Siphonobacter curvatus: one gene and its partners. The protein of the gene in region 1 binds, or shares a complex with, the protein of each later gene. Links are inferred from orthologs where the notes say so. Each region holds a gene or a part of one and is shown in the gene's direction. Other genes may lie near its edges. The genes, in order: accD, C5O19_RS07840 and accC.

Region 1 (3,118 bases):
ACCGAACGCCGCAGCTACCGTAAAGCGGCTGGAGATGGCGTTGAGTTTTTCGTACGAATACGCTACTTCTTCGGGCTGGGTATACAGACGTGAAGAATCTACATCGGAGTTATCCACACCGTCTTCTTCACCACCCGTTACGCCTAATTCAATTTCCAGCGTCATGCCCATTTTGGCCATCCGCTCGAGGTATTTCGAAGAAATTTCGATGTTTTCTTCCAGCGATTCTTCTGACAAATCAAGCATGTGCGAAGAGTACAGGGGCTTGCCCGTCTGAGCGAAGAATTTCTCTCCGGCTTCCAGTACGCCGTCAATCCAAGGAAGGATTTTCTTGGCACAGTGGTCCGTGTGCAGTACAACGGGCACACCATAGCGTTCGGCCAGTAAGTGAATATGTTGAGCTCCTGAAATAGCTCCGGCGATAGCGGCTTGTTCGTTATCGTTTTTCAGGCCTTTTCCTGCGTAAAACTGAGATCCGCCGTGGGAAAATTGAATGATGACGGGAGAATTCAGGTCGCGTGCTGTTTCCAGTACTGCGTTTACCGTACTGCTGGAAATAACGTTGACAGCCGGAAGAGCAAATTGGTGTTTCTTAGCGAGTTCGAATAACTCCTGAACGGCATCTCCTGAAAGAACGCCCGGAGCAATTTGAGTTGCATTGGCCATACTAAGCGTTGAAATGTGATGATTATGAACTAAATTTTTTTACTCGTATCGAAAGAAGTTCGTCGTTTCTGAAACTGTGTATCCCGTTGAAACCAACCATACGAGGTTCGTTGTACGAGAACTTCAAGTTGATGAAGAAGAAGCATCTTACCAGAATCTTCCGGCCTGACCGGAAGGCGGCTGGCCATCAGCGGCTACAAACTTAGGCATTTTTCCTTCATCCGTCGTACTTCCATTTAAATAAGGTACAGAATCACTTTTTCGTTTCCAATCGGGGCCTGAAAAATCCAAAAAATCATAAAAAACGCATTAAAGCCGCCTCGAAAAGTACAAAAACTAACCAATAGCTAGTTTGCAAACCTAGGAATGGCCTATCTTTGATGTCCCAAATCAAGCTTTAGGTTTAGTGCCCGTCTGTTAGGGCTGCCTAAGCACTAAACTTCAAAAACTCTAACACATGTCTTGGTTCACCCGGAAAGACAAGGGTATTCAAACCCCCACTGAAGCCAAGCGGGAAGCTCCCGACGGGCTTTGGTACAAGTGCCCTCAGTGCGGGAACATCATGCATACCCGCGAGCACAAGCTGCAGGCTTATACCTGCTCGAAATGCAATTACCACGAAAAAGTCGGTTCGCAGGAGTATTTTGAACTGCTCTTCGACGATACCCTTTATACTGAACTCGATCCGACGATGACGTCGGATGATCCGCTCCACTTCAAAGATACCAAAGCTTATCCCGACCGGATCAAGGCTACCGAACGTAAAACGGGCCTGAAAGATGCGGTTCGTACGGGTTATGGCAAAGTACAGGGCATCGATATGGTGGTGGCGTGTATGGACTTTAACTTCATCGGCGGTTCGATGGGCTCGGTGGTGGGTGAAAAAATCGCCCGGGCGATGGATTACTCCCTGAAAAACCGGATTCCCCTCCTGATGATCTCCAAATCAGGGGGTGCCCGGATGATGGAAGCAGGATTCTCGCTCATGCAAATGGCGAAAACGTCGGCGAAAATTGCTCTGCTCGATCAGGCCAAAATTCCCTACATCTCGCTTCTGACCGATCCTACCACGGGCGGCGTAACGGCTTCGTTTGCCATGCTGGGTGATTTCAACATCTCCGAACCCGGAGCCCTCATCGGCTTTGCGGGTCCCCGCGTCATTCGCGAAACCATCGGTAAAGATCTGCCTAAAGGCTTCCAGAGTGCCGAATTTGTGCAGGAACACGGCTTCCTCGACTTCATCGTGGATCGCAAGGATTTGAAAGATCGTCTGGCGAAATTGCTGGAAATCATCTGGGTCAAGCCTGCGTAAAACCCTATTTCAGTATAAAAAGCCTGGGTCCCACGACTCAGGCTTTTTTCGTATCCCTACAGATCGTTTGTTCTTAGTATCTTTATCGCAACCATTTTAACTTCTTCACTGTATGCGTGGTCGCTTGTCGCTGGCTTTTCTCTGGCTCTGTACCTTATTTTTTATCGGTTGTAAATCTTCGGAACAAGCATCGGAGGGCTCTTCGGTAGCGATCTCCTGGAAATTAATTTCCAACTTCACCGATACTCCCTCTGGTTTTAAAGCCCGTTTTATCTTCAAAAATAATGGTAGTGAAACGTTGGGTAACAAGGGCTGGACGCTGTACTTCAACATGTCTCCCCGCCCGATTCTGGCTTCCAAAACACCGTCTCCGGCTACCGTCGAACACATCAACGGCGACTGGTACAAGCTCACGCCCAACGAAAGTTTTGAGCTGAAACCCGGTGCCAGTCTGGAAATTCCCTACGAAGCTTCGGTCGCTATCATCAAGGAAACAGATGCCCCGATGGGTCTGTATTTTGTGCATACGGACGGAAAAGAAGAGAAAATCGAAGAAGTAGCCGACTATACAGTCGAACCGTTCACAGAAAAAGAACAAATCCTACGCGGCCCCAACGATCAGATTCCTCTGCCCACGGCGGCCTATCAGTATCAGCAAAATGCGGCCCTGAGTCTGGTTTCGCCGGAACAACTGCCGGTCTTGATTCCGTCTCCGGTGAAGGTGACTAAAACGGCGGGCTCCATTAGTCTGACGAAGGAATGGCCCATTTATTACGCGAAAGGGCTGGCCAATGAAGCTGCGTTTCTGGCTCAACGCCTCCAGGTACTGACGGGCACCTCGTTTGTGACCAAAGAAGGAACGAGTACGGAGCAACGGATTCAGCTCAGTACGGGTTCCGTGGCTGTCAACGGTGTTACGAGCGAAGCCTATCAACTGAACATAGCTGCCAACGGTATCCAGATCGTGGGAAGTGATGCGGCCGGGGTTTTCTACGGCGTAGAAAGTTTACTGGCTTTGGCTCCGGTTGCTGCCTACCAGAAAGCGACCGCTCCCCTGGCCCTACCGCAGGTACAGGTAGAAGACGCTCCCCGCTTCAAATTCCGGAGTATGCACTTCGACGTTTGCCGAAATTTTCAAAC
Region 2 (3,136 bases), on another replicon or contig:
CGATAACCTTTGGCTGACCTTCATTCCAGCGGGCCACCTGCTGGGAGCGGCTCACATCATTCTGGAAACGAAAGAAAAAGGACAAAAAAAATCCATTTGTTTTTCGGGTGATCTGGGGCGTAAAAATTATCCCCTGCACGTCGAACCTAGTCCCGTACCGGAAGTGGATTATCTGGTTTGTGAAAGCACCTACGGTAGCCGTTTACACGAAGATAACCGATCCCCCGAGGAAGCTCTGGCCGATGTGATCCGCCGTACCTGCATCAATATTCCGGGGCGTCTGATTATTCCTGCTTTCTCAGTAGGCCGGACGCAGGCCTTACTCTTTACGCTGAATCGCCTGTATTCCGAACAAGGTTTTAAACCGATTCGCGTATTTAGCGACAGCCCCTTGGCTCATTCGACGACGAAAGTTTACGATCGTCACAGCAAATTTCTCAATCCCGAATCGCAGAACTTTAAACAAAAGCACGGTCGTCTGTTCGATTTTCAGAACCTGACTTTTATTGAAAGTGAAAAGGCTAGTCGGGCCATCTCGAATCATAACGAACCCTGTATCATTATTTCAGCTTCGGGCATGGTTTCCGGTGGCCGGGTTGAACAACACGTGGCCGCCAACATCGGCAATCCGTACTGTACCATTCTGCTGGTGGGTTATGCCGCCGAAGACACGCTGGGCTGGCGATTGCTGAACGGACAGAATACGCTACGAATCAAGGACAACGAATACGCGGTTCAGGCAAAAATTGAAAAAATTGATGTCTTCAGTGGCCACGGAGATCAGCAGGATCTCGTAAATTTTGTGAAGCAACAATCGCCGCAGAAGCTTAAGAAAATTTTTCTCATTCACGGAGAGGAAACCTCCATGCAAACCTTTGCCAATCGACTCCATGACGAAGGTTTCAGCGATGTCCGCATTCCCATGAAAGGAGAGAGTTTCGAATTATAAATCGTTTACTGAAGCGGAAAGGACGACCAGGCATTCGTTACTCAAAATGCTAATTTCCACCGTAACCCCGCTTTTCTTATTACTTTTGTTGTGTTCTAACCTTTGGGTACGTGGCCAATGGCTCACGAATAAGAACTCAGAAACTTGTTTATGCGAACATTACTCGACTTTGAACGGCCCATTGCCGAACTCGAATCCCGAATTGACGAAATGAAACGGCTGGCCGCCGAAAAAAATCTTGATGTTTCGGCCGCTACTGCAGTCTTAGAAAACCAGTTAGTAGATCTTAAGAAAGAGACGTTCCGTAACCTGACTCGCTGGCAGCGGGTACAAGTTTCACGTCACCCTGATCGTCCGTATACGCAAGATTACCTGCACCGGATCTGTACGGATTTTATTGAAATCCACGGCGATCGTCAGGTTGCCGATGATAAGGCGATTGTGGGTGGTTTTGCGAATATCGATGGTCACCCCGTCATGATCATTGGTCAGCAGAAAGGTCGTAATACTAAAGAACGGCAGTACCGTAACTTCGGTATGCCCAACCCCGAAGGTTATCGCAAGGCCCTGCGTCTGATGAAAATGGCAGAAAAATTCAACTGCCCCATCATTACGCTTATTGATACGCCCGGTGCATTCCCCGGACTGGAAGCGGAAGAACGCGGACAAGGTGAAGCCATTGCCCGTAACCTTCGGGATATGTTCATGTTAACTGTACCCGTCATTTGTATCATCATTGGCGAAGGAGCTTCCGGTGGAGCCCTGGGTATTGCCATTGGTGATCAGGTACTGATGCTGGAAAATACTTGGTATTCGGTAATCTCTCCGGAATCCTGCTCGTCCATTCTCTGGCGGAGTTGGGATTACAAGGAACAGGCCGCTGAAGCCCTCAAGCTTACCGCAACGGACATGAGCAGCAATGGACTGGTCGATGGAATCATTCCCGAACCCCTCGGCGGTGCTCACCTCGACCACGACCGGATGTCCGAAATTCTCAAAGGAGAAATCATCAACCGACTCATTGCCCTACAGGCTCTTTCACCCGAAGAACGGATCAATCAACGCATTGAGAAATTCTCGAAAATGGGCGTGTTTGTTGAGTAAGTTTTCGCGATCGGTCTACCGTATTTCTGGTACACCACGGGTAGACCGATCGCTATTCTTCTTCCTATGATCAAAAACCTCATTTTCGATATGGGGAATGTCATCATTGATATTGACGTTCCTCTTACCTACCGGGCGTTTGCCGAACTGGCGGGTATTTCTGAAGAAGAAGCCACGCGTCTGTTTCACGAAAAAGCGTTCTTCCATCAGTTTGAGATTGGAAAAATCAACGAAGCGGATTTTAAAGCGTTGCTTCGTAAAGAATTCAATAGCGACTGGTCGGACGAAACCATTGATACGGCCTGGTGTACCTTGTTGCTCGACATGCCTAAGGCCCGCCTCGACCGCATTCAGGACCTTAGTAAATCGTATCGCGTATTTCTGCTGAGTAATACGAATCCCATTCACGTTCGGGAAATCGTGAAGCGAGCCGCCGCCGTGGGCTACGATTTCATGAGTCTGTTTGAAAAACCTTTTCTTTCGTATGAAATGGGTTTCATGAAACCCGATCCGGAATTTTACCGTCATGCCCTGCAGGAAGGTGGCGGACTTTTGCCCGAAGAAAGCGTATTTATTGACGACAACGCTGATAATATTGAATCGGCCGCAACCGTTGGTATACAAACCATCTGGTTGAATCCGCTCGGCACCGTACTTGACAAATTACTCGATTACTAACCCGCCGGAGCCACATTTCTCGAAAGCCTTGACTGTATGAGCCGTACCCGGCGTCGTTTATATACCCAACTCATTCTATTTGTTCTAACCATTGTAACTACCACGATTGCGGGGGCGGAATGGACGAACGGAACTTCTCTTTTTTACGCCAATCCTCCCTTAACCATTTCGGACATTCTGGGCGGACTGGCGTTTTCACTTCCTTTTCTGGCGGTACTGACTGTACACGAATTTGGTCACTATTTTACGGCTCGCTTTAATAAGGTTAAGGTTACTCTACCCTACTACATTCCCCTCTGGCTCGGCCCTTTCACCACGATTGGTACCATGGGAGCCTTTATCAAGCTACGGAGTCGGGTCAAAACCAATATTCAGTATTTTGACATTGGCATAGCGGGACCGCTG
Region 3 (3,030 bases), 100 kb from region 1 along the record:
TGTTGAACTGGAAGTAACCTACGCTGAGCCCGGTATCCGCGGGGATACGGCCAACTCCCCCAAGAAACCCGTAGAAGTAGAAACGGGTGCTAAAATCATGGTACCTCTGTTTATCGAGCAAGGTGAAAAAATCCGGATCGATACCCGTACCTACGATTACGTAGAACGCGTAAAGTAATACCGCCAGTCGGCCTGTACGCGTCGACTCTTCAAGACCGAAAATTCATTCACAATGGAAACCAAAGACATACAACATCTACTTGATTTCATCGCCCAATCTGGATTGGACGAAGTAAACATTGAAACGACTGACCTGAAAATCAGCGTGAAGCGTTACGCGGGTGTAGCAGCCCCCGTGGCGGCTCCAGCTCCGGTAGCCGCCCCCGCTGCCGCTCCGGCTCCGGTAGCTACTCCGAGTGCTCCGGCGGCTCCGGCCCAGCCTGCAGCGGCGGCGGAAGCTTCCAACCTGATTACGGTTAAGTCGCCCATGATCGGTACGTTCTACCGGGCGGGTAGCCCCGATGCTCCGGCATTCGTGGAAGTAGGTACGGAAATCAAGCCTGGTAAAGTAGTTTGTGTGGTTGAAGCCATGAAACTTTTCAACGAAATCGAGTCAGAAGTATCCGGCCGTATCGTGAAAGTACTGGTTGAAAATGCCACGCCGGTTGAATACGACCAGCCTCTGTTCTTAGTTGAACCTGTGTAAGTTAGTTTTCTGTTTTCAGTCGTCCGTTTTCACTAGGAGCGGGCGGTGATTTTATCGAATACAGAAAACCGAAAACTGCAAACTGAAAAGATGTTTAAGAAGATATTGATTGCCAACCGTGGCGAGATTGCCCTGCGGATCATCCGTACCTGTCGGGAAATGGGTATTAAAACGGTGGCTGTATACTCGACTGCCGATCGCGAAAGTCTGCACGTACGTTTTGCGGATGAGGCAGTATGTATCGGGCCTCCGCCAAGTCGCCAGTCTTATTTAAGTATCCCCAATTTGATTTCAGCGGCTGAAGTAACCGGTGCGGATGCCATTCACCCCGGTTATGGATTCCTTTCGGAAAATGCCGAGTTTTCGCAAATCTGCCGCGAATACGGAATCAAGTTCATTGGCGCTACTCCCGAGCAAATCAATTCCATGGGTGATAAGGCTACGGCCAAGGCAACCATGAAAGCCGCTGGTGTACCGGTTATCCCCGGTTCCGACGGTTTGCTGGAATCCCTTGAGCAGGGAATCGAGTTAGCCCGTGGTATTTACCCCGTCATCATCAAGGCTACGGCCGGTGGAGGTGGACGCGGTATGCGGGTCATTCGCAGCGAAGAAGAATTTGAAAAAGCCTGGCACGACGCTCGTACGGAATCGGCGGCGGCGTTCGGCAACGATGGTCTGTACATGGAGAAATTCGTGGAAGAACCCCGTCACATCGAAATTCAGATCGTAGGAGATCAATTTGGTCGGGTATGCCACCTGTCCGAACGCGATTGCTCCATCCAGCGTCGTCACCAGAAACTGGTCGAAGAAACGCCTTCTCCCATCATTACGCCGGAGTTACGGGCAAAAATGGGTGAAGCGGCCATCAAAGGAGCATCCGCCATCGGTTACGAAGGAGCGGGTACCATTGAGTTCCTCGTCGACAAACACGGTAACTTCTACTTCATGGAAATGAATACCCGTATTCAGGTTGAACACCCGATTACGGAAGAAGTAACCGATTTCGATTTGATCAAAGAACAAATCAAAGTGGCCGCCGGTGTACCCATTTCAGGTCAGAGCTACAGTCCGAAACTGTACTCCATGGAATGTCGCATCAATGCCGAAGATCCCGGACATAATTTCCGTCCGGCTCCCGGCAAAATCACGACGCTGCACCTGCCCGGTGGACATGGCGTACGGATTGACAGCCACGTATACGCGGGTTACACCATTCCGCCGAACTATGATTCCATGATTGCCAAGGTGATCGTAACGGGTCAGAGTCGGGAGGAAGTGATTACGCGGATGAAACGGGCTCTGTCGGAATTCGTCATCGAAGGCGTAAAAACGACGATTCCTTTCCATTTGCGACTCATGGACGATCCGTCCTTCCAAAGCGGACAGTTCACGACGCAATTCCTCAATGACTTCGATTTCAGCGGACTTTAAGAGTCAACTGCTAGGGATACTGAAAAAGGCTGGAGCGATCCAGCCTTTTTTTATGGCTTGAAAGTCCGCAAACTGGCCGCACTTTCGTTCCAGATGATCCTATTTTCAGGCTCAATGGTAGCGGGATCGCCCTTCGCAAATTATATTTACAAAATTCCCTACCAAAAAGATAGATTAATGAGCCGGATTAAGTCCATTGCTTCGCTGCAAACCGAAGCTGCCCAGCAAGGTAGTAATACCCTAAAACGAAGCCTGAGTTCCTGGAATTTAATTGCCATTGGTATTGGCGTAATCATCGGAGCCGGACTTTTTTCGCTCACGGGTATCGCCGCAGCCAACAATACGGGTCCGGCCGTTGTACTATCCTTTTTGCTAGCGGCTGTTGGATGTGCGTTCAGTGCCCTGTGTTACGCCGAATTTGCGGCCATGGTGCCCGTAGCGGGTAGTGCGTATACGTATGCTTACGCCACCATGGGCGAACTTTTTGCTTGGATCATCGGCTGGGATTTAATCCTCGAATACTCCGTAGGAGCGGCTACCGTTTCGATTAGCTGGTCGCAGTACCTGATTAAATTTCTGGCTTCCTACGGGATTCATCTGCCACCGCAGTGGGTACGCGGTCCTTTTGAAGCCGTAACGCTGGCCGACGGTAGTACGGTCAGCGGAATTATGAATGTACCGGCCCTGCTTATTCTCTGGATCATCACTGCTATTATCATTCGGGGTACAAAGGGCTCGGCCTGGGTAAATGGCATCATCGTGGCGATCAAAGTTGCGGTCGTAATTGTGTTTATTGCGTTGGGTATTCAGTACATCAAACCGGAAAACTACCATCCCTTCATTCCTGAAAACACGGGTACTTTTGGCGAATTTGGAGCGAGTGGAATCCTTCG

The links.
Region 2: the proteins of accD (region 1) and C5O19_RS07840 are in contact, whole or in part, in a solved structure (PDB 8UXZ), measured with the Escherichia coli proteins. The link is inferred for Siphonobacter curvatus from one-to-one orthologs.
Region 3: the proteins of accD (region 1) and accC are in contact, whole or in part, in a solved structure (PDB 8UXZ), measured with the Escherichia coli proteins. The link is inferred for Siphonobacter curvatus from one-to-one orthologs.

The regions. Positions count from the first base shown.
Region 1 is NZ_PTRA01000003.1:91,783-94,900, reverse strand. The notes cover bases 92-3,050. They hold accD (acetyl-CoA carboxylase, carboxyltransferase subunit beta), read left to right. Parts: upstream 92-1,123; coding sequence 1,124-1,978; downstream 1,979-3,050. Other genes in these bases: C5O19_RS17420 (family 20 glycosylhydrolase), read left to right, coding at 2,091-3,050; fbaA (class II fructose-bisphosphate aldolase), read right to left, coding at 92-666. Also shown: more of fbaA, read right to left, coding at 1-91; more of C5O19_RS17420, read left to right, coding at 3,051-3,118.
Region 2 is NZ_PTRA01000001.1:1,901,338-1,904,473, reverse strand. Bases 100-3,076 are described here. They hold C5O19_RS07840 (acetyl-CoA carboxylase carboxyltransferase subunit alpha), read left to right. Parts: upstream 100-1,099; coding sequence 1,100-2,053; downstream 2,054-3,076. Other genes in these bases: C5O19_RS07830 (site-2 protease family protein), read left to right, coding at 2,768-3,076; C5O19_RS07835 (HAD family hydrolase), read left to right, coding at 2,120-2,731; C5O19_RS07845 (MBL fold metallo-hydrolase RNA specificity domain-containing protein), read left to right, coding at 100-949. Outside these bases: more of C5O19_RS07845, read left to right, coding at 1-99; more of C5O19_RS07830, read left to right, coding at 3,077-3,136. UniProt on the Escherichia coli protein: Component of the acetyl coenzyme A carboxylase (ACC) complex. First, biotin carboxylase catalyzes the carboxylation of biotin on its carrier protein (BCCP) and then the CO(2) group is transferred by the carboxyltransferase to acetyl-CoA to form malonyl-CoA.
Region 3 is NZ_PTRA01000003.1:193,426-196,455, forward strand. The notes cover bases 96-2,966. They hold accC (acetyl-CoA carboxylase biotin carboxylase subunit), read left to right. Parts: upstream 96-796; coding sequence 797-2,137; downstream 2,138-2,966. Other genes in these bases: efp (elongation factor P), read left to right, coding at 96-178; accB (acetyl-CoA carboxylase biotin carboxyl carrier protein), read left to right, coding at 233-706; C5O19_RS17930 (amino acid permease), read left to right, coding at 2,315-2,966. Outside these bases: more of efp, read left to right, coding at 1-95; more of C5O19_RS17930, read left to right, coding at 2,967-3,030. UniProt on the Escherichia coli protein: This protein is a component of the acetyl coenzyme A carboxylase complex; first, biotin carboxylase catalyzes the carboxylation of the carrier protein and then the transcarboxylase transfers the carboxyl group to form malonyl-CoA.